One region of the Desulfosarcina ovata subsp. ovata genome, then DNA from elsewhere that is predicted to be linked to it. Evidence: riboswitches for the same ligand, from Rfam matches in the RefSeq annotation. Region 1 holds a riboswitch; the other holds the start of a gene.
What was found. Region 1 has a riboswitch for thiamine pyrophosphate ahead of thiC (phosphomethylpyrimidine synthase ThiC). Riboswitches for the same ligand answer to the same signal wherever they lie in the genome.

Region 1 (16,080 bases):
TGATGACCGGGACATATTGGCCATGGTCGAGCAGTATCTGACGATCAAAGGCTACGATGTGACCACTGTGGACAATGGTGTTGATGCCGTCGGGATTGTCAAGGACAAACAGATCGACATCGTCTTTACCGACTACAAAATGCCCGAATTCAACGGCCTGGAACTCCTCGTGGCCATCAAGAAATACCGGCCCCAGACGGAAGTGATCATCGTGACCGGGTACGGATCCATGGAATCGGCCATTCAGGCAATGAAGTTCGGAAGCTACGACTACCTGCAGAAACCGTTCAAACTGGATCACCTGCGCATGATCATCGACCGGATCAGCGAAGAGCGCAAGATCAAGGACAAGGCCCAACTGATTCGTAAAATTGCCCGTGAGCGACACCAGTATGGCAAGATGATCGGCCTGTGTCCCAAAATGCGTGAGATCTACGAGGTGATCGACACCATCAGTATCGACAACCCCATGGTTCTGGTTCATGGGGAAAGCGGCACGGGGAAGGAACTCGCCGCCCTGACCATTCATGAGAACAGCAACCGCAAGGAAGGTTCCTTCGTACCGATCAATTGCAGTAGCCTGGGTAAGGGGACTTCCACCCAGGAGGAGATCGACCGCTACCTTGCCGATATGCTCTCCTCCGTCAATGGCGGGACCCTGTATCTGGACGAAATCGCCACCCTGTCAGCCGGTGTGCGTGAACGCATGCTGGTGCTGTTGGGGGACTGGACCGGTGATATAGCCCAGCGGCCGCGGCTGATTGCCGGGACCAGCCGGGAACTGGATGAAGTGATCGCCAGTGGCGCCATGAAAAAGGACCTGCTCGATCTGTTCAATGCCGTTTTCATCAAACTGCCCCCCCTTCGGGAACGCAGGGAAGATATCCCGCTGCTGATCAACCATTTTCTTTTCAACGACCCGCCGGCGGCCAAAACACGGATTTACGCGGTGACGCCTCCCGCCATGGATATCCTGCTCGAGTACCACTGGCCGGGCAACCTGATTCAGCTGCAAAATGTCATCGAGCGCGCCTTTGCCATGGGGGTCGAAAACATCATCGGCCCTGACGATTTGCCGGAGGAGATCCGTACTTTCGGTAAGATTTCGCAGATGGGCTGATGCCCGGGCCCGGGTATTATTTTTCATAGGATTTTCCGTTTGCCGCCATGGTCGATATTCTCCTGATCCAACCGCCCATGGCGGACTATTACCGCACCGCCAAACGCACGATTCCATACGGTCTGGCCTGTATCGCCGCCGCTGCAACGCAAAAAGGCTTTTCGGTGGCCATCCTGGACGCCATGGCCACCGCCAAGTCCCGGGTTGTGTCCCCACCGGATAGCCTGGCGCATCTCGGTCCCTTCTACGGACGCGCGGACCGTAGCCCCATGGCCCTGTTTCACCACTACCGCCACTTCGGGTACAGTCTCGAGCATATCGGGCGCCAGGTCAAATCCTCGGGCGCGTTTCTGGTCGGCATCGCATCCCTGTTTACCGCATACAGCGACATGGCCCTGGCCGTGGCCCGAACGGTCAAGGCCAATCTGCCCGGCTGCACGGTGGTGATGGGCGGCCACCATCCCACGGCCCTGCCCGAAACGGTGCTGGCCGAGCCGTCCGTGGATCTGGTGATCCGCGGGGAAGGGGAGACGGCCCTGCCGGCCCTGGCCGAGGCCCTGCGCGCCGGTGCATCCCTGGATGGCGTGCCGGGAATCTGCTATCGCCATCCAGACGGTTCGCTTACCGTGAACGCACCAACCCTGGTCGCTGAGCCGGACCGGATGCCCGTACCGGCGTTCGATCTGATCCGGCGCAAGTTCTACCAGCGTCACGGTCTGGACAGCCTGGTGGTCACAGCCGGCCGCGGATGCCCGCTGGCGTGCAGCTACTGCGCCACCAGTGTGCACTCGTGGATGGGGTTTCGCAAACGCTTGGTACCTGCCGTGCTGGCGGAGATCCGGGCCGCCAGCACCGGTCGCCGGGTGGGGTTCATCGATTTCGAGGATGAGAACCTGACCATGGACCGCGCCTGGTTTCTCGAGCTGATGGCGGGGATCGGCAACATTTTCGGTGATCATCGGCCGGAGCTGCGCGCCATGAACGGCCTGTTTCCTCCCAGCCTCGATGAGACCGTGGTCCAGGCCATGAAAACGGTGGGTTTTACGGCCCTGAATCTCTCCCTGGGCAGTGCCGACCGTGAGCAGCTGCGGCGTTTCCATCGGCCCGACGTTCGCGCTGCCTTTGACCGGGCCCTGCAGTACGGCCGCCGAGAGGGGCTTTCGGCCGTCGGATACATCATCGTCGGCGCGCCGGACCAGGATCCCCTGACCTCCGTGGATGATTTGCTCTTCCTGGCGCGTCGGCCGGTACTGGCCGGGGTGTCGGTGTTTTATCCGGCGCCGGGCAGTGTCGATTACCGGCTCTGTAATGACCTCGGACTTCTGCCGGATACTTTTGCCGCCATGCGCGCCACGGCCCTGCCCATCGAACAGCGCACCTCGCGTACCGATTCGGTGACTCTGCTGCGGCTGGGCCGGATACTCAATTTCATTAAAGCGCTGCTCGCCGCTGATATTCCGGTCCCGCCAGCGTCGCCAATCGATGCGCGGGTGGATCCCAGATTGGATCGGCAGGCCCTGGGGCGGAAACTGCTGGCCGCCTTTCTGCACGACGGGGCGATCCGGGGCATCGATGCCGATGGGACGGTATATCGTCACCGGGTGTCGACCCGGCTTTGCCAACACTTTTTGGAAGGATTGCAGGACGGGCCGGTTTCAGCCGCTTAGGATCGGGGATGAAATTAATTGAACGTAATTGCGCCGGGCTTGTGTTCGTCTTCAAGGCGCATCAACGGTTGCATACCGGGAGTATGTGGCCGTTGATGCAACGCGGAAGACGGGCGCAAGAACAAGCAATTTCGTTTAATTAATAAAATTCCCGATCCTTAATCGGCCGGCGATCGCCACCAGGCCGAAAGCGGTCAGGACCAGGCCGGAAATCCGGTTGATCCAGCCCATGACCGCGGAGCTGATGCCGTCACGCAAACGGCCGCTGATCGATGCCAGGATGACCCACCAGGCCATGGAGCCGGAGAAGACACCGGCCACCAGCCATGCTGCGGTCGTGGGGCCGGCACTGTTAAGGCCCAGGCCCATGCCGGCGAAGACAGCGGCAAAGGAGAGGATCGTCATGGGGTTGGTCAGGGTGAGCAAAAGGGCCGAGAGATAGCCGGCGGTGCTGCCGGGTGCCTTGGCCGCCGCTGGAGTCGTGCCGTGGCTGAGGAGGATGCGCAGGCCCAGCCAGCAGAGAAACAGGCCGCCGATCAGTTGAATCCAGAGTTGCTGCCCCACGAGAACGCCGGTGACGCCGGCCAGTCCGAAAGCGGCCATGCAACCGTAAACGGCGTCGGCCGTGGCCGCCCCCATGCCGGTGAGCAGACCGGCCTGCCAGCCGCCGGCCAGGCTTCGGCGGATGCACAGGATGCCGATGGGCCCCACCGGTGCGGCGATGGAAAGACCGAAAATCAGTCCCTTGATGAAAAATGAGAGGTTCATGGCGGCCACTGTATCCCGGATCGGGTGACCGGTGCCATGGGCAAACAACGGTTTTCAGGGGGCGGAACCTTAAAAAACAAGGAAATGGAGGCCATGGACCGTCTGATTGAAAAAATGCTGGACGGGATCGGCCGCAAGATCCTTGCCGCACTGCAGGAAAACGCGCGCATTTCCTTCAGCCGGCTGGGTAAACGGGTGGGGCTTTCATCGCCCGCCGTGACCGAACGGGTGAAAAAGATGGAGGAGGCGGGCGTCATCCGGGGATATCATGCGCACATCGATCCGGCTGTTCTGGGCCGTGCGGTGACGGCGTTCATCCAGCTGACCACCGACGCCCGGCACTATCCGGCGGTCCAGAAAGTCGCTGCCGGCCTGTCCGAGGTCCTGGCCTGCCATCACATCAGCGGCAACGCATCCTTTCTCATCCAGGTTCGGGTCGGCGATGTGGCCGACCTGGAAACCGTGGTGGCCCGTTTCAGCCCCTATGGTCAGACCCGTACGGCCATCGTACTGTCGACATCGGTGGATAAGGGAGGACGGCTGCCGCTGGAATGATCCGGTTATGTTCCATTTTTATTCCGACTCCGTATTCACCACCTCGCGAACCCGGATAGGGCGCTTTTTGGGTTTGGGGGAGAGGTTGTTGTTGATCAGAAAACCCTTGAGCCAGCCCTTGGCCTCCTTGGCGGTGTCAAGCTCGTTGTAGTAGGCTTTGATGTTCTTGATTTCCGAGTAAACCGTGTCCACCCGCTGCCATTCATTGGGGGCCATCTTGGCCTCCAGAGCATAGAGTACGCTTTTGCTTTCTACGGCCACCAGGCGGATATTGGGTCCCAGTTTTTTTTCCAGGGTTCGGATGGTTGCGAGGTCTTCTTCACTCAAGACGGCAATTTTGAGGTCGTCCAATCCAGTCATGGAAGTATTGTCCTTATGGGGTTACGGTACCGCTTGATTGATGTTTTGCGCATATCAAACCAGAATCGTTCCGGCTTGTCAATTTTTCGACCGGATTGGAGATCAGGGATTTTTACGCGCCTGCGGGTTTTGACAACCTTTTCTTGATGGTTACACTAGGGAAACCATTTATGAAGACCCATGATGAAAGCGAGAGTCAACCCATGCATGATATCTGCCGGTCCGAAAACGAGTGCCGAATCCAGGCGCGTGACCGACTGTCCACGGTCGCCGAACGCATCATCGATCACGCCGAAAGCAGCCCCTGTTACACGCATATTGACAGCGAGCCCATTCCGGCCGAGGGGTTCGCCACCGACATCATCGATATGTTTCGCGAACTGCTTTTCCCGGGATATTTCAGCCGTGAGAAGCTCGATACGGTGAACCTGCGCTACAGTTTGGGCCAGACCGTTTCTAAGCTGTACGACCTTCTGGCCGACCTGATCACCCACAACATCCGCCACGACTGTCTGCGTTTCAACCAGTCGTGCAGTGGGTGCGAGGATCAGGGGCATGACATTGCCCTGGCGTTGATGGATGCCATCCCCAACATCCGGCAGGTGCTGGCCCAGGACGTGCGGGCGGCCTTCGAGGGCGATCCGGCGGCCAAAAGCCATGATGAGATTATTTTCAGCTACCCGGGTGTCTATGCCATCAGTGTGCATCGGGTGGCCCACCGGCTGTTTGAACTGGGCGTGCCCATGCTGCCCCGGATCATGAGCGAGCACGCCCACAGCATTACCGGTATCGATATCCACCCCGGCGCCACCATTGGGGGGCGGTTCGTCATCGACCACGGCACCGGCGTGGTGATTGGCGAGACCACCCGGATCGGAAATAACGTGCGCATCTACCAGGGGGTGACCCTGGGTGCCCTGTCCCTGCCCAAGGATGCCGGTGAACGGCTGCGCGGCAAGAAACGCCACCCGACCATCGAAGATGACGTGATCGTCTACTCCGGGGCCACGATCCTGGGTGGGGACACGGTGATCGGCGCCCGTTCGGTGGTGGGCGGCAATGTCTGGCTGACCGAGTCGATTCCTCCCGACACAACCGTAATGCTGGAGACCCCCCGGTTGATCATCAAGGAAGCCCGTCGCAAGGCCGGTTGATTGGCCGCTACGGCCATCCCCGTTGCAGCCGTAAAACGTACGCCAAAGGAGTATCCCATGACCATCCATCAGGCCATTGCCACCACCATCGGCAGCACCCCACTGGTCCGTTTAAACCGGATCGGTGCCAACCTGTCCGCTGAAATCATCACCAAACTGGAATTTTTCAACCCCCTGGGCAGTGTCAAGGACCGCATTGCCGCGGCCATGATCGACGATGCCGAATCCCAGGGGCGGATCACGGCGGATACCCTGATCGTCGAGCCGACATCCGGTAATACCGGTATCGGCCTGGCCTTTATCTGTGCTGCCCGGGGATATCGGCTGTGTCTGACCATGCCGGAAACCATGAGTGTGGAGCGTCAGAAGCTGCTGCGCCATCTGGGTGCCGAGCTGGTGCTGACGCCAGGGCCGTCAGGCATGGCCGGGGCCATCGAAAAAGCCGCTGCCATCGTGGCCGAAAATCCCGGTGCGTTCATGCCCAACCAGTTCGAGAACCCGGCCAATCCGCACATCCACCGGGAGACCACTGCCGTGGAGATCTGGAACGACACGGCCGGCGACGTGGATATCCTGGTGGCCGGTGTGGGGACCGGGGGCACGATTACCGGCGTGGGCGGCTATCTCAAGGAAAAGAAGCCGGGCTTTCGTTGTGTGGCGGTCGAGCCGGCCGCGTCGCCGGTGCTTTCCGGTGGTGAGAAGGGGCCCCACAAGATTCAGGGCATCGGCGCGGGGTTCGTCCCTCAGGTGCTGGATCGCAGCATTATCGACGAAGTCGTCACGGTGCCTGACAAAAAGGCGTTTGAAACAGCCAGGGAACTGGCGGCCCGCGAAGGCATCCTGTGCGGTATCTCCTCGGGGGCAGCCGTGTGGGCGGCCCTTCAGGTGGCGGCCCGTGCGGAGAATGAAGGCAAACGCATCGTTACGATACTGCCGAGCACCGGCGAGCGCTACCTGAGCACGGATCTTTTTGTATGATGCAAATCGAGCCGGCAACCAACATGTCCAAGGAAGCGGTCGCGGCATCCCCGATCATATTCTATGATTTTAAATATTTCCCAAGGCAGTCAAATTATATTATGAAGCATTGAAACATAATCTTTTTAGATTTAAAATAATCGCAGGCCCGGCAATCGTTGTACCATAAAAATATATGGGTTTATTATATTTCTCAGCATATATAGTTAGTCTTTCCAGGCAATTATTAACAATTGTGGAACCTGTTGCGAGAAGAACATCACTGGTTTTAAAAATTTCTTCCTCCATTGTTTTTCCATCCCAAATAGAAATCCCGTACTTTTTTTTGCCAATGTTATCTTTATCCAGGTCTGTAACCTTTACTTTTCCAGGTGAAACAATTTTTGAAAAGTTATCAATAATTGCGGGCTGAAATCCTATGATACCAATATTACTTTTAATTCCGTATTTATTAATAACACTTTTAGCAATTTCCTTTGCACACATTTCAGGTTCTTTATTTTTACAGTGAATAGTTTTATCTGCCTTTTCAAGGTGCCGCATAACAGCATTTAGGGCTGAAATGAAAAGAGCACGTTCTCCGTTATTACTCAGCTTAATCTCAACTATATCTTTAATCTTTCCTTTAAAATTCATTGGGATATCTGTGAAAGCCTGACCAATTGCACCTTTAAATTCAGCCTGCATCAAACTTTCCTTCCCTTGCAAAAGAGGGAAATCTTTTCTTTCCGTTTCACCAATGGCCTCTCTGGGGGTCAATTGTCTGGCTGTAATATTAACTTCGGTTTCCATCAGTCCGCTTTCATGGGCGATCTCGATAAATGATGATTTAAGCTGATTAAACATATTTATTCCTTTTGCGGGTTCATCAGTCGTTCAGTTGAATATCCTTCCCCGACAGCACCCGGTTCATGTTCCGTACGGCGCACATTTTGCCACACATGGTGCAACTGTCTTCATGTTCGGGGGTTGAGCTTTCGCGATAGCGACGGGGCTTTTCCGGGTCCATGGCAAGGTCCAGCATCGTTTCCCAGTCCAGGGCCGCCCGGGCCCGGGACATGGCATTGTCCCAGTCACGGGCGCCGGGAATGCCCTTGGCGATGTCGGCGGCATGAGCGGCGATGCGCGTGGCGATGATGCCTTCCTTCATGTCATCCCGGTCGGGCAGTCGCAGGTGCTCGGCCGGGGTGACGTAGCAGAGAAAATCGGCGCCATTGGCAGCGGCAATGGCTCCGCCGATGGCGCTGGTGATATGATCGTAGCCCGGCGCCACATCGGTGACGACGGGGCCCAGCACGTAGAAGGGGGCGCCGTGGCAAAGGCGTTTTTCCATCATCATGTTGCCTTTGATTTCGCCCATGGCCATATGCCCCGGTCCCTCGATCATTACCTGGACGTTTTTCTCCCAAGCCCGCAAAGTCAGCTCGCCCAGGGTGATCAGCTCCTCCACCTGGCAGGCGTCGGTGGCGTCGTTGAGACAGCCGGGGCGGCAGCCGTCGCCCAGGCTCAGACTGACGCCAAAGTGCTGGCAGATTTCCAGCAGGCGGTCGAAATACTCGTAAAAGGGGTTCTCCCGGTCATTCATCTGCATCCAAGTGAACATAAGGCTGCCCCCCCGGGAGACGATGTTGGTGATACGATTGCGGCTGTTGATCTTCTCGGCGGTCTGGCGGTTGAGGCCGGCGTGGATGGTGAGAAAATCGACGCCGTCCTCGCAGTGGCGCTCGACCACTTCGAAAATCTCGTCCACGGTCAGGTCCTTGATGTTTTTCTCGTAAAACCCCACCGCATCGTAGATGGGCACGGTACCGATCATGGCCGGCGACAGGGCCACCAGCTTGCGCCGGAACTCGCGTGTCTTGCCGTAACACGAAAGATCCATGATCGCCTCGGCCTTGAGATCCAGGGCCAGGCGGACCTTGTCCATCTCCAGGTCCACGTTGCAGCAGTCCTTGGAGATACCCAGATTGACGTTGATTTTGGTGCGCAGCCCCTGGCCGACGCCCTCCGGATCGAGATTCGTGTGGTTTTTGTTGGCCGGGATGATTACCTTGCCGGCGGCGATCGATTCGCGCAGGGCCTCGGCATCCATTTTCTCTTTCCGGGCAACGATTCGCATCGGGTCGGTCACGATGCCTTTGCGGGCGGCATCCATTTGGGTGGTGTAGTGCATGGGGATCCCCTTGTTCAGCGGGTTCAATAAAAAAGGGGGGCACGGCGGCGGACCAATAAAAAAGGCCCGCCCGAAAGACAAGCCTGACAAAGAAAGGTGCGAAAACGATTTTCTTGTCGCGCTTCCCTACGGCAGTATGATCTGCATCAGGTTCAAAGGGTCGGCGCTGCTGCGCCATCTCAGCCCCGTCTGCGGGACCCCCCCAGCAAAAAAAGTATTAACAAACTGTCTATAATGCCTGCGGGCTGACAAAGTCAATAAAAGATTGTGGCGAAGCCAGGGCAATCGCAAGCAAAATCAAAAACCGGCCGTTCCTGAACACGCACCATTCCCGAAAGTGGGAAAATGCCAAATGCCAACGCCCAAATGTCAAATGAAGGATGAAATCGATTTTAAAATAGATAGAATACCACCATTTGGCATTTTTTATTGGACATTTGACATTTGTGACCCATCGCTATCGGGTTTTGCGTGTCACCCGCGCACCGATCTGTTGAAATCGGTTTTCAATGTCGAAATGACCGCGGCCGATCTGGTAGACATTGCCGATGGTGGTGGTTTCCGGGCAGGCCAGCCCGGCCAGCAGGATGCACGATGCCGCCCGAATGTTGTCCGGACGGGTGTCCGCCCCCCGGAAGGTGGTGGGGCCGTTGACGATGGCCAGGCCGTCGTCTTCGACCAACTCGATATCGGCACCCAGTTTGCGCAACTCGGCCACCTGGCTGAAGCGCTTGTCGAAAATGCGTTCGCGGATGTAGCTTTGGCCGTCGGCAATGCACGAGAGGGCCATGATGGCCGGCTGGAAATCGGTGGCAAATCCGGGGTAGGGGCAGGTGAGCACGTTAACCGGTTTCAGGTTCCGGCCCGGTGATTCGACATCCAGCACATGCCCGTTGACGCGGATTTCGACGCCCATCTGCACCATTTTTTCGATCAGCAGCCGAAGATCCTCGGGGACCACGCCGATGATGGAGACCTTTCCTCCGGCAATACCGGCGGCCATCATGAACAGGCCGGCGTCCAGGCGGTCGTTCATGGCGTAGTAGTCGATGGGGTTCAGAGCCGTGACGCCCTCCACCGTTAACGTGCGCGTACCCAGACCGTGGATCGTTGCGCCCATTTTGATCAGGAATTTGGCGAAATCGTAGATTTCCGGATCAGCGCCGGCATTTTCGATAACCGAGACCCCCTTGGAGAAACCGGCGGCCATCATCAGGTTTTCCGTGCCGGTGTGGCTGGGAAAATCAAGATAGAGAGAGGTGCCGTTGAAATCCTCACCGCTGATGACAAACGCATCCCCGCTGGTGATGGTGGCTCCCAGGCGGGCAAACCCCCGGTAGTGGTAGTTGAGGTTGCGGCTTCCCAGCGGGCAGCCGCCCACGCTGGGCAGGCGGACCTCGCCCAGTCGTTTAAGCAGGGGCGGGATGAACAGTACCGATGCCCGCAGGCGGCAGGTGAGCGATTCCGGCAGGTCTGAGCGGGTCAGGTGGGTGGCATCCACACAAACCACCTTTTCACCGGGGAAGTAGTCCACCTGGGCGCCCACGTGGCGCATGAGTTCAAAGGCCACCAGAATGTCGTTAAGCGGAGGCACATTGCGGATTACGCTGCATCCGCTTTCGGGAAGCAGGGAGGCGGCCAGCATGGGCAAAATGGCATTTTTGGATCCCTGGACGCAGACACTGCCGCTCAAGGGGCGGCCGCCCTGAATTTGAATAAACTCTTGGTCGGTCATTGGATTGGCCTTTTCTGATTCGCCGTCGCGCCCGCTTCAAAGGGTACCGGCGATATTGATTATTGGCTGCACTTGACGGCATCGCCAAGCTATAGACACCATGGGACGCAAAATAGACACAAAACCCTATTCACGGCAACCGTTTTTGCGGGCCCGATCAGAGCAACCGAATTTGGATGTATTATCATTTTCCAAGGCCCGGCACTTTGCCGGCCAGTGCCGCCACGGTGCGGTCGTTCTCAGAAATTTACAGGGAATGGGTTGCCGGCCGTTACTGACAGGTTTGCATAAAAGCAGGCTGCGGGCAACTGCTTTCAGGAAAGAACGGGCAACAGGCAGGACAAGGAGATGTCATCGGCTGCTTTACCTCAATGTTGCAACAACGGTGAGGCAGATTTACGAGGAATTCTGGATGATTTCCAGAATCGCTTCACCCAAATGGTCGACAGACAGGATGTGAATTTCCACGCCGGCGCTGGAGAGCACATATCCCGGCCCCTTGAGGGAGATATCCTCTTTTATGCCAATCTGTTCGATGCCCTGCGCAACCAGCCATTCCGCAACGCGAATGCCTTTTGCGGTGCCGACCTGCCGATAGGGATTTTCAATCAGCGTCTGTTCCTGGATGGTATTGTCGCTTCTACGGACAGATACAATGCTGAAGTAGGGGGCCTCGCCGAAGTGGCCGCTGATCAGGCCCTTGCGGTTTTCGAGAGGCAGCGCAATCCGGTCATGGGTGCGTTCGCGAGGCTCATAGTGAATGATCACTTTTTCGATGTGCGTCACCTGTTGCCGGATTTTCTTTTCGATATCCTCACTGATTTGGTGGGCTTTATTCAGATCTTTCGTGTCTACGGTAATGGTGGCCTGGATAAACCGGAACCGGCCGGCATTTCTGCCGATCAGTGAGTTGATGCCGACCACCAGCGGTTCATTGCGGATAATCTTACGAATTTTGTCCATTGTCGGAAAGTCGATGGTTGCATCGAGCAGTACGCGCATGCCATCGAAAAGCAGTTCCCAGCCTGCGCGGACAATAAAGAGCAGAATCAGTGCTGCGCCCAACTGATCGATGGTTAACCCGGATACGTTGATATGTATGTTCAGATAGCTGGAAACCACCGAAATCAGAACCACCATGGAGGAGAGAAAATCCACCTGGCGGTGACGCCCCTCGGCAACCAATGTCGGCGACTCGGTTTTGCGTCCCACCGCAATGGCGTACTGCCCGAAAGCGAGAGTGGCCAGGCTGCCGGCGGCAAGCAGGACAATGTCGGGAATCCGGATGTGCGGGATACCACCGCCGGCGGTGAAAATTTCACGGATGATTTCGTATCCGGCAATGAAGATGAAAATCGCAATGAGCACCGAGGCCAGGTTTTCGAGTTTGTACAGGCCCAATGGAAACTTGCGCGTTTTTTTCGTGGAGAGCTTGACCCCGGCATAAATCAGCAGCGAGGCCACGGAATCGGTTGCCGAATCAATGGCGCTGGCGATAATGGCGAGGCTTCCCGATAAATAGGCCAGCACGATTTTCATGACGGCAAGGGCGAGGTTCAGCAGGAATGCGTATGCTGCAATCCGGTTAATCTGCCGGGTCTCGTCGTGTCCGGAAGAAGAGGGCGCCATTTGAATGACTCCTTTCACATCAATGCGGAGCTGCGGTTGCAGTGCATGGTGCTTCATTTGCCTGGAGAATCCAGGGATACGTTGGCATACTTATGTGATTCCGGCAATGAATTTTGCACAATGCTGCCGGCGACATCGTGCATTGACGAAATACGGCTGACCGTGGAAACAAATTGCTTCCGGTGCCTGTAGGAGCGGCCCATGGCCGCGAAGATGAAATGCGGTTGATTTGATGGTCGCAGGCGCTGCCAGCTCCTACCGGGGGGCATGGATGGGAAATCGGGATGTTTTGACCGGCCGCATTCGACCTGCCCTTCAGCCTGCCACCTAAACGGCTAAGGATCGGGGATGAAATTAATTGAACGTAATTGCGCCGGGCTTGTGTTCGTCTTCAAGGCGCATCAAGGGTTGCATACCGGGAGTATGTGGCCGTTGATGCAACGCGGAAGACGGGCGCAAGAACAAGCAATTTCGTTTAATTAATAAAATTCCCGATCCGGCACTGGTTCAGTTCAATAGGTGATCCAATAATATCAATATGTTATAGCAGGCTTGAAAAACCAGTCATATTGAATATAACTATCTGTTATTAAAATGAAAAATTGTACCCCCTTAGCTAAATTACCTATTGAACTGAACCAGTGCCCCCGATCCTAATCACCTATAAAACAAAACGCTTCTACGGACCGCAATCCGCGAAAGCGTTTTGTTGTTTATACGATGGGTGCAGGTTTTTAGTGGTGGCCGTGGCTGCCTTTGCCTTTGACCGTATCGACAACGGCCTTGATCACGCAGTAGGTTATGCCGATGCCGATGATATTCAGGGCGTACCAGAGACCGCCGTGAAAGACCATGTGGCCGGCGTCCCAGATCCATTCAAAACTGAAAGGAAACATGTCATCTTCTCCTTTTGAGGGCTAGGCTTTCGCCGGTTCAAGGTCAGCGGGGGCGTCGGCTACGGCCTCGACCTCCGGTTCATCGTCAATGGGGTTCAATTCCGCTTCCTGGGGGAAAATCGGCAGGTAGCGGTAGGAGATCATGATCAGGATGATGCCGTAGGCCACGGGCAGGATCGTGGTGGCGACTTCCTGCCAGCTGGGGTAGTACAGGATCCACTGGTCGAAGGTCATGACCGGCGCGGCCATGACCTGGAGGACCATCACCCAGCGGTTCAGGGAGACGCCCAAAACAGCCAAAATGATCGCCGTTACCCGCCAGACGGGGTTCTTGCGTAGCGGCGCGCTGATCAGGATGATGGCCGGCACCAAGCCGCCGAGCACGACTTCGGCGAACAGGATCCAGTAGCCGTAAAAGGCGGTCCCGGTGTAGAAGTCGGCCAGGGTCTGGCCCAGACCCGGGGCGGTGATGTTGGCCCAGCGGGTGGTGTCGCAGATTTTGGCGATGGTGTAGGTGAAGATCATCCAGCCGGAAATCTTGGCCAGCAGCTCGACCACGTTGTCCTTGACCAGTTTCTTGCGGGTCACCTTCTCGGTGATCCAGGTGATCAACAGGGTGAAACAGGGGCCGTAAGCGGCGGCGGACCAGGTAAAGAGGAAGAAGGTCCACGGCCAGATGAGCAGTCCTTCGCGGAAGGAGAAGGGACGGCCGAAGAGTACACCGGCGACGCCACCCAGGGAGCCCTGGTGGAAGAAGGAGAGGAATGCGCCGGTGGCTGCGAAGACCGCCATGGTTTCGTGCATGTTGTGGCCAAGGTTGTGGAAAAACGGCACCTTGTCGATCTGGCGGTTTTCCAGGATCAGCGGAATGTACTCGATGGTCAGCACCGAGAAGTAACAGGAGAGACAGAAAGCCACCTCGGTGAGCATGGAGTGGACGTTGGCGTGCCAGAAAATAAACCAGCTCCGGAGGGGCTGGCCGACGTCGATGGCCAGGATCAACAGGGCCGAACTGTAGCAGATGAAACCGATCAGCACGGCATAGTTGATGATGTTCTTGAGCTCGTCCTTGCCGATGATGTACTTGAGCAGACCGCTGAAAAAAGCGCCGCCGCCCACGGCGATGACGGCCAGGTCAGCCCAGATCCACAGGGCGAATCCGTAGTAGTCGTTCATGTTGGTCTGATTCAATCCCTTGAACCAGCAGAGCAACATGGCATAAACGCCCCATGCGAGCACAGCGCCCACAATGCCCAGTCCCAGAAGGAACTGCCACATCGGGCAACGTTTGACTCCTTTGGGTATTAAAGCAGAATCCATAGGGTAAGTACTCCTTGATCTGTACGGTTTGCCGTTTTTATACAAAAGCCTTTACCGTAAAGGCGCTTTTTATTAATGGTGCGGCTTGGAGACCTGTCCGGTTTTCTCATGTTCCAGATAGTTGTCCCCGGCCCGCCGGACCCATTCCCGACTGGAAAGATAGTACACCTTGGTGTTGGTGCCCAGCCGCTCCAGAAGCCGGAAGGCACGCGGATTTTTCGATTTGTTGCCGTTGTGCGGATCGGGCTTGACGATCTGATGCACCTTATGCGTCGGGTTGTTGAGATCGCCGAATACGATGGCCCCGGCCGGGCAGGCCTGGGTGCAGGCCGTCTGGTAGGCTTCTTCGGGAACCCGGCGTTCACCGTCGAGGTAGGCCTTGTTCTTGGCCTGCTGGTAGCGGTGGAAGCAGAAACTGCATTTTTCAACGACCCCGCGCATACGGGGTGAAACGTTGGGGCTGAGGGATTTCTCCATCCCGTCAGGCCAGACCGGATCCCACCAGTTGAAGTAACGGGCATGGTAAGGGCAGGCGGCCATGCAGTACCGACAACCAAAGCAACGGGTGTAGATTTGGCTGACGATACCGGTTTCTTGGCTGTAGTCGGTGGCCGTGGCCGGGCAGACCGACACGCAGGGGCTGTGTCCGCCGTGGCCTTCGCAATGCTGGCAGGGCCGCGGCAGATAGCAGATCTCCGTATCCGGGAAGGATTTGCCGTTGGTCAATTTATAAACGCGGATCCAGGTGATGCTGTCCAGCTTGTTGGACTCATCTTTTTTGAACGGCACATTGTTTTCCGACATGCAGGCCACCATGCAGGCGCCGCAGCCGGTGCACTTGTCCAGATCAATGGCCATTCCGTACTTCATGGGCGGATTGTGTTTCTGCTCGTGTTTCATCAGAACCTCACGTCAGGTTGGTTAGGCTTTGGCCAGCTTGGCCCGGATTCCCCAGGCGGCATCGAGGCCGGATGACGGATCCTCAACAGGGCCGATGAGTTCGTTGACGTTGATCCCCTTGTCTGCCAGGAAGCCGTCGTAGGCGGTGTGCCCCAGCCCCTTGGCCATGGCGATCACGCCGGGTTTGATTCCCTCGAAGAGGTGGACGCGCACCGGCGCCTCCCCGCGGGGGGTGGTCAGCGTGGCCAGGTCGCCTTCACTCAAACCCATTTCACCGGCGGTCTGGGGGTTGATCTCAACGAAACCGTCTTTGCCTTTAATCACGGTGTCAGCCACCGTTTTAATCATGAAGGGGGTATCCCCGATGTATCCGCTGGAAATTCGTATGGAGTCGTAAGGCATCAGCAACAGTGGAAAGGTTCCCGCATCGCCTTCGATCTCGACGGCCGGCGTATCCAGGGCGGCCATTTGTAACGAACTGCCCGCAGTGGCGAAGTCATCGTCGACCCAGACGCCTTTTTGCATGAGGACATCCCATTTGTCGGCCAGGGTTTCCTGCAGGCAGGTTTCGTAGTTTTTCCACGGGAAGGATTCGGCCACGCTGCCGCCGACGGCCTGAGCCAGATTGATCAGGGTTTCGCCCAGGTGCCGGGTGTTGAACTGGGGCGAAACCACCGGTTTGCTCAACCCGATGGTCTGGCTGGGCAGGCCGGCGGCCACGGGAACGTCGGCGTAGCGTTCCAGGTAGACATGATCGGGCAGCAGCAGGTCGGCCATGGCCGCGGTTTCGTCGTTGAACGACGAAAAGCTGACGATAAAGGGAAT
Region 2 (16,080 bases), 1.4 Mb from region 1:
CATGATGGAAGCCATGTACCCGTGCACCGTCGAAGAGGTCTGCCCCGTGGAACTGGTCACCCATGGCCGCCTGCCCCACCGCGTGCTTCGGCAACACGAGGAGTGATCCATGATCGATGCCCTGCAGTTTGAATTCATGCGCAACGCCCTGACCGCCGGCCTGCTGGCCAGCATCATCTGCGGCATCATGGGATCCCTGGTGGTGGTCAACCGCATCGTCTTTCTCTCGGGAGGCATCGCCCATGCCGCATATGGCGGGATCGGGCTGGCATTCTACATGGGCTGGCCCTATCTGGTGGGAACCCTTGGTTTCTCGCTTACCGCGGCCATGATCATGGCCACCGTCACCCTGAAGGCCAAACACCGCAGCGACACCATTATCGGGGTACTCTGGGCCGTGGGCATGGCCATCGGTATCATCCTGATCGACCTAAAGCCCGGCTACAACGTGGATCTGATGAGCTACCTGTTCGGCAGTATTCTCACCGTCCCCGACAACGACCTGTGGATCATGGTGGCCATGGGTATCGGCATCGTGGTCCTGGTGGCCATTTACTACCACGATCTTCTGGCCCTCTCCTATGACGAGGAGTTTGCCCGGATCCGTGGCGTACCGGTCACCCTGCTTTACTTCATGCTTATCGCCATGCTGACCGTCACCGTAGTAATGGTGATTCAGGTGGTGGGCTTGATTCTGGTCATCGCTCTTTTGACCATTCCGCCGTTCATCATGGAGAAATATGCCCGTTCCCTGCTGACAATGATGGTCGGATCGAGCTTGCTGGGGGTGGCCTTCACCATCAGCGGGTTGTGGATTTCCTACGCCTTCGACCTGACTTCCGGGGCATCGATCATTCTGGTGGCCGGTCTTTTCTTTTTTCTCAACATGCTGGTTCAGCGAATCTTTTCCATCCGGAAAAAAAAGGCGGCCAATCCGGACCTGGCTTGCGGGTGCGATTCAATTTTCGACCCCCAGAGGCGACAAAATGTGTAACCAATGCGACTACAAGGCGCTCCTGGATGGCGCGGGGCTGGAAGCCACGGACAACCGACTGGGCGTCCTGGAAGTGATCGGCAACAACAGCTATCCGCTTTCCGCCGGCAATATCTACACTACCCTGGAACGCCGTGGCAGCATCAACCGGGTAACTGTTTACCGCATCCTCGATCTGCTCGTGGCCCATGGCATCATAGACCGGATCAGCACCGGCGGCCGGGCGTTTTACTACGGCATGGCCCCCAGCCCGAACCATCCGCCACATCCTCATTTTTACTGCACGCGTTGCGGACAGATGGACTGTCTGACCCCGGAAAGCCTCAAGGTAGACACCGATACATTCCAGAAGACCTTTCCCGGCCGCATCGACAAAATTGAGGTCCGCATCGACGGCATCTGCAAAAACTGCATGAAGTAGATGAAACCTGTTATCCCTAAATGTCATGGGGATATTTTCTGATTGTCTCGCGATCTCTCCAACATGCTCCACGCAAAAAAGCAGACAAGAAAGAGATTGAATGCACCGGCAAGCAGAAACCCAGCGCCAAAGCCCATGGCCTCGATCAGAGGCCCCAATCCGATGGAACCGGCCATTTGACCGAAATAGATAAAGCTGTTGTAGCCGCCCATGGCCAGGCCCAGAAGACGAGATTCCGTGGTTTCAGCGATAAGCGCACCAAGGGAGGTGAAAGCGATGGCCAGGCTTACCCCCAAGCTGGAAGCGGCCAAGAGAAAATGGACGAAGGTTACCGCCGGTGCGAATATGGCAATGGATAAGGATGCCAGCACCACACCGGCGAGCGCCTGGTAGTTGCGTCGTCCGATGCGGTCGCTGATGGTGCCGAAGGGAATCCTTGACAACGCATTGGTTAACGACTGGACGAGGTAGACGATACCGATCTGGCCCACGTCGAGTCCCCTGTCGTGTGCCAGAAGTGGCAAGAAGCTGAAAAAGGAGCCGGCGATGATGTTGGCCCCGAAGGCCGCCAGCCAACAGCCAATGAGCCGACGGTTGGTGAGTATCGGCCTCCAATTAAGCGGTTGCCTCGGATTTCCGATGGTGTGATCGGAAACTGTTTTCCGCGCGGGCAAAAACCAAAGGACCGCCCAGATCGTTACGGCTACGAATGTTGCAGCGATCAGAAACACTGGTTTGAACCCTAGCCACTCCCCCAAAGCACCGCCGACCGCGGGTCCCATGCCCATTCCGCAAAATAAAGCGGTGGTATACCAGCCGTAAGCCCGGCCGATATGGGTCAACGGCGATATCTTCGACACCCAGGACATCATGGTGGGGCTGAACGCCGCCATGCCGACGCCCAGAAGCAGATAGATACCGGCAAGAGAAAAAAACGATCGACTGAAACAGAGTAGCAGCATACCGATGAAGAGAACCACAGTGCCGCAAACAGCCATGCGCTTGCGGCCCAAACGATCGGAGAGGATTCCAGAGGGCAGTGACAACAGGCCGGCCATGAGGAAAAAGGCGGCATTGATCATCCCGATTTGAGAGGTGCTGACACCGAAGCCACGGGCATACAGCGGAACCACCGGCAGCCGCATGGAAACGGCAAAGTAGCAGCCAAAGGTAATCAGACAGCAGAGGGTCAATAGGGCGGTAAAAGAGTGACGCTTGGCCGGGATGGGATCTTTTGGCATAACGCCTTTCTTTGTCTATAGACAGTGTTTAAAATAATGTTTTTGGCAAGGCCTTAAGGAAGAAAGTCGTATTGTAATACTGCGACGACCGATAACGCATCCCAAAAACACTATATTCATCCGCCAGCGATGGGATGGTACATACAGACGTAATTGCCCTCAAAAAGCGTATCGAAGGCTTTGGCCAAGTTCCCGTCGACCGTGATAATTCCAATTTTTCCCGGTGGGATGGACAGGTGGGCGATAAGATCGCTCACCTTCGATCCATCTGGAAGTGCCACCCGTTTACCGGTTCGCCGGTCATGATCGGGGATATCGTTTCCTAGCGTACCGTACAATCTGACTCGTATTTTCATCGGTGTTTATTGAAATCAAATATTCGACCCTTTAAAAATCAAAGGTCTGGTCCATCTCCTCGTCGCTGATGATCACAACCTTGTTGTGAGGTGGCAGCGGCTCCGCATAGAACATTTTGGGTAGTCTGTCGTCCTTGTTGGTGAAGCCGGCATTACGATTGAATTCTCTCTCCGCTTTCAGGATTCGTAAACCCAAAGCGGTCCAGTCTTCTTCCCTGAAGGGTTTGCCTGATTTGGCAGCTACCATGTTACAAACATTGTCGATTCCTGCTGAAAATCCGGATTGTGCAAAATCGCAGATACCCACCGTATCAACCGCTGCCATGTTGATTTGACTTTTTCTGGAATTTTCGACCTGCCCTTCGGCTGAAAACGGGTCCAGCGTTCCCCCCCAAGCTTCAATGTTATCGGCAACAACCCATCCAGCCGTGTGATCGCCCCCCATGGGCGTCGTTGAATAGGTAACTGCCATACCTTGAAGGGCCCGGGGATCATAGGCGGCAATACTCTGGTTTTTTACCACAGGCACCCGGTCGTTCTTGAAATACCCGCCAACCGCCCCCGGACCGCTGCCGATAAGTTTTCCGATTGCCGATCCCTTGGCGACTTCCTCGATCATCTCAATGGCGGCTTGTGCGTCACCAAAGGATTTGTACCCGGAATCCATTGCAACCGCTATGGCCACACCCGTACTGATGGTGTCCAGACCAATATCGTCACATAGAAAATCCATCTTGGCGATTGCATCGAGATCGCTATTGCCAATCATGGCACCCATGGACCAGATGGTCTCATATTCCAGTGATGAGGTGATATACGTTCCAGCTTCATCCACATACTCATTAGAGCATCGAATGATGCACTGGGCACATCCCTTATGGGCATTTTTTCCACCTCTGCGCTTGATCACCTCTGCCATGGTTTCACCGGTAATTTTTTCAACTTCATCAAATTGGCCTTTTCTGGCATTGCAAGTCGGAAGAGCACCCACCGCATTAATCGGCGCCACTAGCATCGCTGATCCAATCTCCGCCAACACTTCCGTACCGTCATCATCTCTGATGGCCTTGGCATAGTTTTGTGCTGCCGTTTTAAACCCATTTGGATCCGTAAGCGGATCTGCCAACTTGCCTCCTTTGGCAACAACAACGGCCTTTACCCCCTTTGAACCCATGACAGCACCCAAACCGCCTCGTCCTGCCGCTCTACAGGGACGACCGTCTGCGTCTGTGGTCTGAATCGAAGCTGCCGTCAGCATTTGATCTCCAGCCGGCCCGATACAAGTAATACTGCTTGTTTGGGGGAATTTTCCTTTTAACGTTTCTACAAGTTCATAGGTCCTTTTCCCCTTGAATTTTTTGCCATCCATAAGCTCAGCATTTCCAGCGCCATCAATTTTAAGGAGATAGTAATCGGTATTTGCCGGCTTTCCCTCGATCACGATCGCTGTTATTCCCAAATGGGCCAAATCGGATGCCACGGTGCCGCCCACATTGCTCTCTTTTATCCCGCCGGTCAGGGGACTTTTTGCTCCTATCGACAATCGGCTTGAATTGACCAGAACGGTTCCGCTGAGATAACCGGGTGCAATGATCAATTTGTTCTCAGGCCCTAAAGGATCACAAGTAGGAACAATTTCTTTACTGATAATCGTTGACGTAAGGCCACGCCCCCCAAGCATTTGGTACTCGGATGGAACATCTTCATAATGAATGGATTGATCCGTCATGTTGATCCGTATTATTTTCATTGGTCCCCTTTCTTTAAGGTTGCCGGAAATAAATAATTCCTGATTATATCGGATTTTGGGGAGGTCTCCGGTACCCACCCAAAGAAGCCGAAACGTACAAGTTTTGCAACCAGTTGTTGTGATATCTGAATTGGTTTAGCTGTTCCGCCGGACTTTTAAATCCATTGTGCAACTTAACCGTTCGAGGATTGTATGGTGAAAAATTATTGATGAGCGTCCATCCTCGAATACTCAACTGCGCTGCATCCATCGATCCATGAAAATATTGGGTACTGTACAGGTGGCGATCCATTCTTTGCATCAACCGGTCAACCATGTTACTGGTTCGGTGTGCTTTAGGATGATCGTAGGCAACACGATAGGCGGCAATGTTTTTCCGTAACTTCGTTATGGGATCTATGATAACGGATGGCACAGCATTCTTTTCGCACCATTCGTACAACCTTCTTATTCTTTGGGAAAACGATGCCTTACTTTCAGCGCGATAACACTCCCATAGCTTTGATGCGGCGTTTTCAAAAATATCTCGGTATTTCTTTTTGGCACGGTCACGAATTTTGATAAACACATGAAGAAAACAGCAAATGATAACTACTGCCGGGAAGAGGAATTGCCACGCATTTCGGGTGGCTTTCCAGCCGTCCATATTCACGGTTTCCGGTGAATATTCCGGCTTTATACACTGGGCCTCTTGTTTGTACACTTGATACGCATCTGTTAACGCTTGTTCTCCGGCGTCTTTGGCAACGGCTGCACCGAGAATACAGCCATCACCAACTGTCGTGGCCACATACGTTTTTTCACCTAAAATTCGAGTATGCTTTTCATCAGCGGCAAGATGTTCGGGAACATCTTGAGGATTTCGGACAGTTGTTCCGACAATGCTGTTTCGCCCGATAGATTGTTCGATTCGATACCAATACATGGGATCTTTTCCGAAAACACGACTTATGGCCCAAAATGGTATGTCGAACTTTCTAAAAAACATTGCATCTTCGATTTCGTCAACAAATCCAACGAGGTATGGCAGTACAAATGAAGGACGAATGGTGTAAGCAACACCGGATATTTTAATTCGACGGATCCATATGGATTGTTTTTTTGAGTAATAAAGATCCTTCATCCGATATCCATTTTCGATTTCAGCCGGGAATAATTCCGGAAACAGTTCGATCCTTTTGTTTACGGAAGTTCTGAAATCAACCGGGTTGAGTATGTTGCATTCATAATTGCCTTGAGAAAAGGGCAAACATATGATTCTGTTGTTTCGGTTAGCGGATCTTGTATCTGCTATTCCCATATAGTTAGAGACCTCCTTTGGCGGGATGTGTCTCTAACTATATAAAATTATTAGTAAAAAGTCTAGACTCAAATCTTCAATAATATCAACATGTTGTGTTTTTGTCGGGGGATAGGCCACTGTATGTTCGGCTTATTGGAATCAAACTCCCCAAAATCCGTTATAATCAGAATAATTCCCCAAGATCGCGCCGGATTTGGGGTCGTCTACAAGGCGCCGCCACCCGTGCATATCAGGGAATATGTGCGGGTGGCGGCAACACGGTAGACGGGCACAAAGACAAGCAGATGGAGGAATTATTTATTTCCGGCAATCCAACATCGTCCCATATGGAAATTGATTGGGAAATGTTTTCAGTTGTTATTTTATTCTGTTTCAATTGTCCTGTCGTAATCGCGCCACCGCCCGGACGACCTCATCGATCGTCTGGTCGATCTCGGCCTCGGTGGTCATTCTGCCGGTGGAAAACCGCAAGGTGCCCTTGGCCCATTCCACGGGCACCCGCATGGCCTCCAGGACGTGGGAAAGCTGAACCGTGTCCGAATGGCAGGCCGCGCCGGCGGAGGCGGCCACCGCCAGGCCGATCTCTTCGAGAATGCGGTTGGCCTCCAGGCCCTTGAAGGAAACGCTCAGGGTGTTGGGCAGTCGCTGTTCCGGATGACCGTTGACGCGGATGTCGGCCAGTTTCTCGCGCAGGCCCCGGTAGAGGCGATCGCGCATGGCCGCCAGGTGGGCGCTGGCATGCACCAGGTTGCGATCGGCCATTTCACAGGCTTTGCCCAGGCCAACGATTTCGAGCACGTTTTCGGTTCCCGCCCGCCAGCCCATCTCCTGGCCGGCACCGTGGCAGAACGTTTCGGGCTTCACGCCGTCGCGCACGTACAGCGCCCCGATCCCTTTGGGCGCGTAGATTTTATGGCCGGCCACCGAGAGCAGATCGACGTTCAGTGATTGAACATCCGTTTCGATCTTGCCCACGCTCTGGGCCGCGTCCGTATGCATGACGATGCCGTTCTCCCGTGCCAGACGCGCGATCGCGGCAATGGGCTGAATCGTCCCGACTTCGTTGTTGGCGTGCATTATCGAGATGAGGATCGTATCCGGCCGGAGCGCCGCTTTGATGGCGTCCACACTCACCATGCCGGTCTCGTCCACATCCACGTAAGTGGTCGTAAAGCCTTCCGCTTCCAGGTAACGGCAGACCTCCAGGACCGCCGGATGCTCCACGGTGGTGGTGATCAGGTGCCGGCCCCTTTTTTTTAAAACGCGGGCCATCCCCTTGATGGCATGGTTGTTGGACTCGGTGCCGCCGGAAGTGAAGAAGATTTCCTTTGGCGAGCATCCCAACAGGCCGGCCACCTGCCGGCGGGCATTCTCCACCGCGCGCTTGGGCCGAATGCCGTACCAGTGAGAACTGGACGGGTTACCGAATTCGGTTTCCAGAAACGGCCGCATGGCGGCAATGACTTCCGGGTCATGGGGTGTGGTGCCATTATAGTCCAGATAGATCGGGGTAACCATGCGCGGCCTCCAAGGCATTGGATCGTAACAGGTAATAGGGGATATGACATTTTATTTAAAACACGAATTGCAGTAGCACGGGAAAGGCCGTAGGACAAGCCCCGGAGTCAGATTGCCCTGTCAGATTGACGCCCCGGGTTCAATGGGCCAGAAATGTGAAGGCCAGGATCACAGCGCCCCAGCCTCCCAATATGGCCAGCCAGTCGCGCAGGCGCAGGCGGTAGGATTTTCGAAAGGTCCGGCCGGAGCGGCCGAATCCGCGGGCCTCCATGGCCTCGGCCAAATTGTCGGCCATTTGAAAACACTGGACCAGCAACGGAATCAGTAGCGCCGGGTAATTGCGCAATGCCCGCCAGCCCGGTTTCAGGACGATCCCCCGGGCCTGCTGGGTTTCGATTACGGCTCGGGCTTTGCGGGCCACCACCGGCACGAACTGCATGGCGGCGGTCATGACGAAGGCGGCGGCAAACGGCAGGCCTGAATGAACCAGGCTGTTGCCCAGATCTTCCGGATCCGTGGTCGCGAAAAAGACGAAAAAAACCGTGGTCATGGCCAAAAGGCCCATGGCGGCGGCCAACCCCGTGAACCGGTCTGCCGACCATGCGGTCACCGCACCAAAAAAAAGGGCCATGGGAACCAGCATGAGCAGCCAGCGCAGATAGGTTCTCAGTTGCCCCAGGACAACGATGGCGACGACCAGCCCGCCCCAGGCGAGGCCCAGGTGTGCCGGTTGACGCATCCCGGCGACCAGGGTGCCGTATGCCAGGGCCAGCAGCAGTTTGGTCCGCGGATCAAGCATCCGGCCCCATCCGCATCAGTTGAAAACGCTCGCTGGGTACCAGACCGGCCCGGTCCATGAGGTCGGCATCCGCCATGATCCGGTCCGGGGTGTCGTCGGCCAGCAGGCATCCGCCTGCCATCAGCAGCCAGCGCCCGGCCGTGCGCTCGGCAAAGGTCAGGTCGTGGGTGACAATGATGACGGCCTGTCCCTCGGTCTCCATCCGGGCCAGGAGATCCCGCAGATCCCGGCGGAAGATGAAATCCTGTCCGGCGGTGGGTTCGTCCAGGGCCAGAATGGCCGGCTTCGATGCCAGGGCCGCGGCAAAGGCAACGCGTTTCTTCTCCCCGCCGCTGAGGCGAAACGGCGTCTGGGCTTGCAGGGGCTGCAAGTGAAAGGTCGCCGCCAGTGCCTCGATCCAGCGGTTGTCCAGGACGCCAAGGGCTTGAGGTCCGATACGGATCTCCTCCGCGACCGTCGGCTTGAAAAACTGGTTGTCCGGATTCTGAAACGCCAGCCCGATCTCCCGGGCCAACTCGGCCACCGGTGTGCGTCGCGTATCGCGGCCATGGATCCGGACCATCCCCCCGGTCGGTCGCTGCAACCCCAACAGATGCCTCAGCAGCGTGGTCTTGCCGGCTCCGTTGGCGCCGACGATGGCGATGCATTCGCCGGGATGAAGGGCAAACGCGATATCCCGCAATAGGGTGCGGCCACCTGAGTGGTGGGAGAGGCCGTCAACTTCGATCACGGGTGGAGCATCCCGGTCAATGGCCACCCGCGGCGGTCGGGGTTCCAGACGGCCAATCCGTTGGGAATCGGACGGCAGCCCGCCCGGCGCCGCGATGGTTCTACGGGCGGGGGAACCGTTCATGGCGGCAACCCGCATGGCCAGGGGCGGCTCCAGCCCCCAAGCCTCCGGTGGATTGGACAAGACCGCCGACGGGATGCCGTCGGCGACCAGCCGTCCACGGTGGAGCACCACCACCCGGGTAGCGTCGGGGACGGTCCGGGAGAGGCGATGCTCGCACAGCACGATGCCCACACCGCCGGCATGCAGCCCTTTGAGAACGTTTCTCACCCGCCCGACATTGGCCGGGTCCAGGTTGGCGAACGGTTCGTCAAGCACGAGAACCTTCGGCCGCAACGCCACCAGGGCCGTGATCAGCACCAGCGCCTTTTCACCGCCGGAAAGTTTTTGTGGATCACAATGGCGCAGTTTGCCGATCCCGGTCTGGCCCAGGACGGTGTCGATCCTGGCTGCGATGGTCTCACGGGGCAGGCCCAAGCTCTCCAGGCCGAAAGCGATTTCCTGTTCCACCGATCGGCAGAAAAGCTGCCCGTCCGGATTCTGGAAGGCCATGGCCACCTGATCAAAAAGATCGGCGATGGCGGTCTGGCCGACCGGCTTTCCGGTCACTCGGACGTCACCGTCCAGCACCCCGCCGTGAAAATGAGGGATGAGCCCGTTGAAGGTCCGGCAGAGGGTCGACTTCCCGGACCCGCTGCGTCCCGTTATGAGCAGATAGTCGTTCCGAAAAATGTCCAGGTTGACACCGTTCAATACCGGCTGGGAATCTTCCCGGCGGTAACGGTAAACCAGATTCCGGATAGCGATAACGGGCGCTTCAGAGGCGGAACTCATCGGGTTAGAAATCGATGCTGCCGGTCCGCTTGAGCAGGCGCAGGGCCAGCACGCCCAGAAGCGCGCCGATAACGGTGCTGCAGACGAAGGATGGCACCAGGGCCAAGAGCGGGATCGCTTTTCCCATGAGCACCGGAGCGACGAAAAGCGCGCTGACCACCGGCGCGATCAGACCGGTACCGATGACTTCACCGGCGGCCGCCGCCCAGGTCCGGCGCATGAGCCGGTAAGCGATGCCGGCCAGACAGGCGCCGATCATCCCTCCGGGAAAGGCCAGCAGGGTACCGAGCCCCATGGCGTTGCGCAGGATCCCGATCACCATGGCCGTCAGGACGGCCCACCACGGCCCCAACAGCACGGCGGCCATCACATTAATCAGGTGTTGCGTGGGATTGACTTTGGCGATGCCGATGGGAAAAGCGGTGTAGGGGGCCAGGGCCACGCCAATGGCCACCAGTACGACGGCATAAGCGGTTTTGCGGCTTCTTTGGGACGCATTCACGGGAGACAGGCTGTTGGTTGTCATGGGTCCTCCACAATGTTTTCGGGTTTTGCTGGCGAGGGGTCCGACACCGATCGCAGCGCTTGAAACCAATCATCCGATGGGGAGGAGGAGCACCGCTTTGTGTGGATTATCTTTGCGAGCGGTTTGATGAACCGGCGTGGAAAAAAGAACCACCGTGGCAATAAATCCTGAGAGGCGCTTCCGAATTCCCTACGTCAGTGTGAACTGCTTCAGGTTCAATGGGTCTGCTCTCAGTTCTGCCGGCTGTCGGCAGAACACCCCAATCGGAATGGCGCCTACTATTAGCAAGGGCATCCCGGAATGGCAAGCCTTTTGTCCGGTCATCAACAGGGCATTGTTTCCTGAATACGTTGTGATTGAATATGTCATGCTTTAGGATTGCCTATTGGGTACCGATTGTAGACAGTTGTTGGATTTTTAATTTCAGAGGGGCTCATGAAGGTCGATGAAAAGGATCGCCTTTGCGTTATTTTCATGCAGCCGCTGCATGGCAAGACCGGTCTTTTGCATAGGAGACTTTTAAATGGATAGCAACATTCATTATCAGCCGATCTGGGTCCGAGGCGCTTATGGTCCTGATGCCTCCTCAGTTTTATCCCATCTCGGGCCAGTGGAGAATCTCATCCACCAGTCTGTCGAAAAATTCTACGACTTCCTTATGGAGATACCTGACGCAAAAGCGGTATTAGATAACCTGACGCCCAAAGAGTTTGAGCATTTGCGTCTCGCTCAAAGCGAATACATGGGTTCTGTTTTACACCCGGAACTCAGCCCGGAAAGCCATAAAGTTATGGCCGGCAGGGCCGGGAGGCGCCATTTCTGCTCCGGCGTATCTACGGATGTGCTTACGGAAGCCTCTGTTATGTATCTGGATATCGCAGTGGTCATAGCCGACGGCGATCCGAATGCAGAAAAACTCAAGGATATAATAACACGCCGCTTTCAATACGATCTCATCAATCAAATCGAGATGTATACCCAGGTTCAGCAAAATCGCTTGTCTGTTCATCAAAAAATCGTACAACAACGACAGACGGCAAATACGCTGGATTTCATTCAGGACACCCTTGAAATCCTGATAAAATCATTAAATGAGGATATAATGGGCGTTGCTGTGGGCAGTGTAAAAAATGGCAACTACCGCCACTTGTTGGCCAAGGGCCAGGTACCCTATGACGCAACGGATTTAACCCTGCCGGATTATCCAACCGTCACTGTGCCTGACATTCAACAGGCATGGTTCCGCGAACAGCCAATTATCGTCAACAAATTAGATCAATACCCGCATTGGCGAACCGAATGCAAAAGCATGGGGATTCGTTCGCTTGGACAGTTTTTGATGCATGACCTTCAAGGTGCCCCGATAGCACTTCTCATGGTTTGTGAGAGCTTCCCCGGCTATTTTCTGAATGAGAGCACCCGCCATTATTGGCAGCAAATTGCCGATCTGATCGGAGTGAACCTCGATTTCATAGAAAAATCTCGTATCAAACGCCGGCATCGCTTGGCGGACGGATTACGCTTTCGGCGGCTGTTGGCCCAAGAAAAAGTGGAGATGCACTATCAGCCCATAGTTGATCCAAGCAGCGGCCGCACCATAAAAGCCGAAGCGTTAGGCCGATTAAGGGATGGCGATGAGATCATTTCACCAGGCAAGTTCCTTTCCGCTTTCGGTTCGAATCAGTTGCGGGATCTGTTTGATATCGGGCTTACACGGGTGATGGACGATATTTCCTCATTTTCCGACCCATCTCTGGTTTGCAGCATCAACCTTCCTCCCGAGGCTATGAACGATACCGAGTGGCTGAAGGCGCTACCGGAACAATTTGAGAGATTGGGGGCACGTCCGGACCGAATTGGCCTGGAAATTGTCGAATCGGCGCTTTCGGACGAGAAAAAGGTGCAACATGCCCTTTTCACACTAAAAGAAGCCGGCTTTTCGATTTTGTTAGACGATGTCGGGACGGGTGAATCTTCATTGTTGCGGCTTGCAACATTGCCGGTGACCGGGATTAAAATCGATCAACGCTTCGTTCGTTCGATTCGGGAAAATTTTGAATATTTGGATTTGATCCTGTCTTTATGGTCGCTTGCAACTCAACGGGGCCTCGAATGTGTTGCCGAAGGCGTTGAAAACGAGGACATCGTCGATTGCCTCGGAAGCATCGGCGGTTTTTTGCTCCAAGGCTATGCATACGCCAAACCCATGCCGGCCAAGGCCATGGCGGATTGGATCTTAACTCACGCTGATAATCAACCGCTCCATGATTTCCCACGTTCCCTATATGGGTGGTACAGTCTCCACGTTGCGAGGTGCATCAGTATAAGGAACGCCGTGCCTACCGCCTCTGATTTACTCGACATTGAACAACTCAAGGATTCCAAACGCTGTTTTATGCATACCCTTCCTCCGGGAGTCAAATCTGACGGAAATATTGAGAAGGCGCATGAGAAATGGCACAAAGACTACTTCCGTTTTGCCACGATGATACAAGCGGGAAGAAATGCTGCTGACCTTTGGGCGGAAATGGAAACATCCAAGCAAGAACTGCGTTCATTGGTTGAGCGTAAGGTCAGAACGCCTTACCTCCGTGAAAAATAAAACGACACCAGCACAGTTTCAAACATCACTGTTTACTAGTTCATAGGTGAGTTGCATATTACTTCCGGGAAAATTGATCTCAGCCTTGTTGAGTTCTTCTAAAAGTGAGGCGATTGATCGATTGTCCGCCGGCGTCGAAGCATTGTGAATCCGAACGAGCAAACGGTTGTTTTCCATATCGGGCAATAGGTCGGCATCGGTGACGAACAGCCCTTGCAACAGCCGCCTGGCATCGGCCATATCCACCGTTGGGCCGAGCAACATTGTCGCCATGGCCGTCTCCGACCGATAGGCGATCATGCGCACGGTGTCCATTAATCGCTTGCGACCTGGAAGAAGCCGATTGAACTTATCCTTGTCCTCCAGTTCCCCCCAGGTGATTTCTCCACTGGCATACCGGCGTTTCAACACCTCCAGGGCATTGGGAAGCACCGGCGGGCGTTCACTGGGAGAAGACGATCGGCCGGAGATGGCACCAGAAACGACCAGTGCAATGGCTGCGATAACGACCACCCAGAATAGAATCATGAAAATTCCCATATAGCCACCTCCATGGCCGCCACCCATCATCGTTTGGTGCGGCATATACCATCCACCATAGCCGAACGAGCGGTGCTGATCGTAGAGAAACCAGATGGCCCCGGCAATGAGAGCAACGGAGATGCCCAGGCTCATCAGTGTGCTGGTTTTTCTGTTCATCGGAAAACCTCCTCGATAGGCTGGCGTCACATTGCCCGGGGCGGTATGGGACCTGATCTCCGCCCCGGGCAACTTTTTAATCACTACCAGCAGTACCCGTTGCCATATCCCCGGGCGGCGGCGTAGGCGTCCGGCACGATCTTGCGGACCTCGATCTGATGCTCCAGGGCTTTCTGGTCAAAGTCGTTCTGCAGTTTGGAAATCTCGCTTTGCAGCGCCATCGCCTTGTCATTGTCGGGGCTCTCCTTGTTCAATTCACTGTTCAAGGCGAACTGCTTGTCGTCGATTGCCCGGCGCAGGCCACGCGTTTCGTTATAAAACCGTTCCTGGGCGGCTTCGAGTTTGTTGGCCTGTTCCTTGGGCAGATTGCCCCAATCATCGTCGTCATGCATGTACGGTCCATGCCTGTAGCCCATCATGTGGCCGCCATAGCCGGGCCCCATCATATGGCCCCTGTACCCGGAGTCCATCATGTGACCGCCCCAGTCGCCATGGTACATCCCGTACCCGTGAAGGATCGCCTCGCCGCCCACCCGCTGGATCTCTTTCTGCTGAAGCACACGCAGCAGTTTGGCCTGCATGGTGGGTGAGGTTTCGCCAATTTCATCCAGGAAGATCGTACCACGATGCGCCTGCATGAACCGGCCTTCACGCCGCTTGTCAGCTCCGGTGAAGGCGCCTTTTTCGTGGCCGAACAGCTCGCTCTCCAAAAGCGTCTCGGTCAGGGCCGCACAATTAACGATCACCAGCGGGTGATCCTTGCGGGGGCTGTTGCAGTGCAGGGACCGGGCGATCAGTTCCTTTCCCGTGCCACTCTCTCCGCTGATCAACACGGTGGCCTCGGAGGGCGCGACCATGGCGATCATCTCCATCAGCGATCGCATCATCTGCCGTTTCAACGCGGTAGCCCCAGCTGCCGATAATCGTCTTCAGCGTGACCAAGTGACCGGAATCGTCGTCAACGATCAGGATGCGGATGGGTCTGTCCTTGTTCATGGTTTTTCTCAGTCTTCATTATGTTGTTGATGCGGGTGGCGCTGATACTCAGCGGCACACTCCGGCCATTGGGGAAGGTGCATTCGTTTTCCTGTTCGGTAATGGCTTTGCTGCGGTCGAGCGCCTGTTCGAGCGCGTGCCATTGATCGGGCAGAATCGCATCGACGGTGCTGCCTGTGGCGTCGACGGCCGATAGGCCGGTGATGGTTTCGGCGGCTGAATTGAAGAAGGTGACTCGCTCTTCCTGGTCGGTGGCGATGAGACCGACCGGCAGATGCGCGACCAGTTTTTCGGCAAACGCGCTGGTGTCCAGCAGCGACCGCCGGGTCGACCGGTAACTGTACATCCAGAACAGGGAAACGAACCCACCGAACCCCGCCAGCAGCAGGATTGCCGACAGAACCATGGTCATGCGCGCGTCTTCCCGCATGGCGGCTTCAAACGGCGCAATGTCCAGTCCGGCGACGTCGGTGCCATCATCCCATGGAAATGCATCATCCCCTGCATATGGCTTGACTGGCCGCTGTTATCCGGCCACAGCGGGCGAAAATGGCGATGGACTTCAAACACCCGCCGGTTTGCATCCAGATGGACGACTTCCCAGTTCTCCTTCAGGTCCGGTCCCAGGTGGACCAGTTTTCCGCTTTTACGAAATGGCGTACCGATCTTTGCCGGATCGCTGTGGGCGACGACGATTCTCTTCGCATTCACCACTGCCATGTAGAGCACATCGGGCAGCCTGCCGGTCTCTTCGAGCAGCCGTTGGATCTCCCTCCCACCCCACATCATGGCCGTCATGCCGGTACGGGCACCGGCTTCCACGGCGCGGATCAGTGCCGCGCCCTTGGCGCTCATCAGCTCCTTCATGTAACGCCGCTCACGACTTGCATTCTGGACCGCGAAGACGATGACGACAATCATAAGAATGATGGTCGATCCGAGGATGATCCACGGCGATATTCGCCAGCAATTGTAATTTTGAAATGGCTCTTTTTGCTACCCACGCGGACGTTTTTTCCAATCAGAGTTCGATGTATTTATTTTCTTTATTATTTCAAAATGTTCTGGACATAGAAGCTTGTAATGGATATAAGAGGGTGAATACTCATTCACTTTTACCAAAAGCGAGCCAGGGCCATGCGATTGCCAGAACAAGAAGAAAACCACATCCTACTTGAAAGGAAACATGCAGAATTCACATTTGACAAAGTGATCCAATTTTTTCGCCAAACTATTTCTGCATTTCCTGAC

Region 2: linked by a shared signal. The riboswitch ahead of thiW (energy coupling factor transporter S component ThiW) and the one ahead of thiC (phosphomethylpyrimidine synthase ThiC) in region 1 are both predicted to bind thiamine pyrophosphate.

What each region holds. Positions count from the first base shown of each region.
Region 1 is NZ_AP021879.1:2,550,908-2,566,987, reverse strand. Features, by position in the region: gene GN112_RS11520 (sigma-54-dependent transcriptional regulator) at 1-1,120, shown strand, start outside; gene GN112_RS11515 (B12-binding domain-containing radical SAM protein) at 1,168-2,787, shown strand; gene GN112_RS11510 (LysE family translocator) at 2,923-3,555, opposite strand; gene GN112_RS11505 (Lrp/AsnC family transcriptional regulator) at 3,592-4,110, shown strand; gene GN112_RS11500 (hypothetical protein) at 4,129-4,470, opposite strand; gene epsC (serine O-acetyltransferase EpsC) at 4,641-5,624, shown strand; gene cysK (cysteine synthase A) at 5,682-6,602, shown strand; gene GN112_RS11485 (Rossmann-like domain-containing protein) at 6,702-7,448, opposite strand; gene thiC (phosphomethylpyrimidine synthase ThiC) at 7,471-8,775, opposite strand; TPP riboswitch at 8,882-8,989, opposite strand; gene murA (UDP-N-acetylglucosamine 1-carboxyvinyltransferase) at 9,233-10,510, opposite strand; gene GN112_RS11470 (cation diffusion facilitator family transporter) at 10,907-12,139, opposite strand; gene GN112_RS33785 (hypothetical protein) at 12,874-13,035, opposite strand; gene qrcD (menaquinone reductase integral membrane subunit QrcD) at 13,057-14,355, opposite strand; gene qrcC (menaquinone reductase iron-sulfur cluster-binding subunit QrcC) at 14,428-15,255, opposite strand; gene qrcB (menaquinone reductase molybdopterin-binding-like subunit QrcB) at 15,277-16,080, opposite strand, start outside.
Region 2 is NZ_AP021879.1:3,915,032-3,931,111, reverse strand. Features, by position in the region: gene GN112_RS17425 (metal ABC transporter ATP-binding protein) at 1-106, shown strand, start outside; gene GN112_RS17420 (metal ABC transporter permease) at 110-994, shown strand; gene GN112_RS17415 (Fur family transcriptional regulator) at 987-1,415, shown strand; gene GN112_RS17410 (MFS transporter) at 1,439-2,656, opposite strand; gene GN112_RS17405 (ubiquitin family protein) at 2,773-3,012, opposite strand; gene GN112_RS17400 (aldehyde ferredoxin oxidoreductase family protein) at 3,044-4,762, opposite strand; gene GN112_RS34435 (hypothetical protein) at 4,806-6,062, opposite strand; gene GN112_RS17390 (cysteine desulfurase family protein) at 6,438-7,583, opposite strand; gene GN112_RS17385 (energy-coupling factor transporter transmembrane component T family protein) at 7,723-8,382, opposite strand; gene GN112_RS17380 (ABC transporter ATP-binding protein) at 8,375-10,006, opposite strand; gene thiW (energy coupling factor transporter S component ThiW) at 10,011-10,532, opposite strand; TPP riboswitch at 10,701-10,804, opposite strand; gene GN112_RS17370 (EAL domain-containing protein) at 11,056-13,134, shown strand; gene GN112_RS33860 (SHOCT domain-containing protein) at 13,153-13,833, opposite strand; gene GN112_RS34430 (periplasmic heavy metal sensor) at 13,917-14,276, opposite strand; partial or broken gene GN112_RS34425 (sigma-54 factor interaction domain-containing protein) at 14,352-14,717, opposite strand; gene GN112_RS17355 (PAS domain S-box protein) at 14,792-15,259, opposite strand; gene GN112_RS17350 (hypothetical protein) at 15,238-15,750, opposite strand; gene GN112_RS17345 (hypothetical protein) at 15,967-16,080, shown strand, end outside.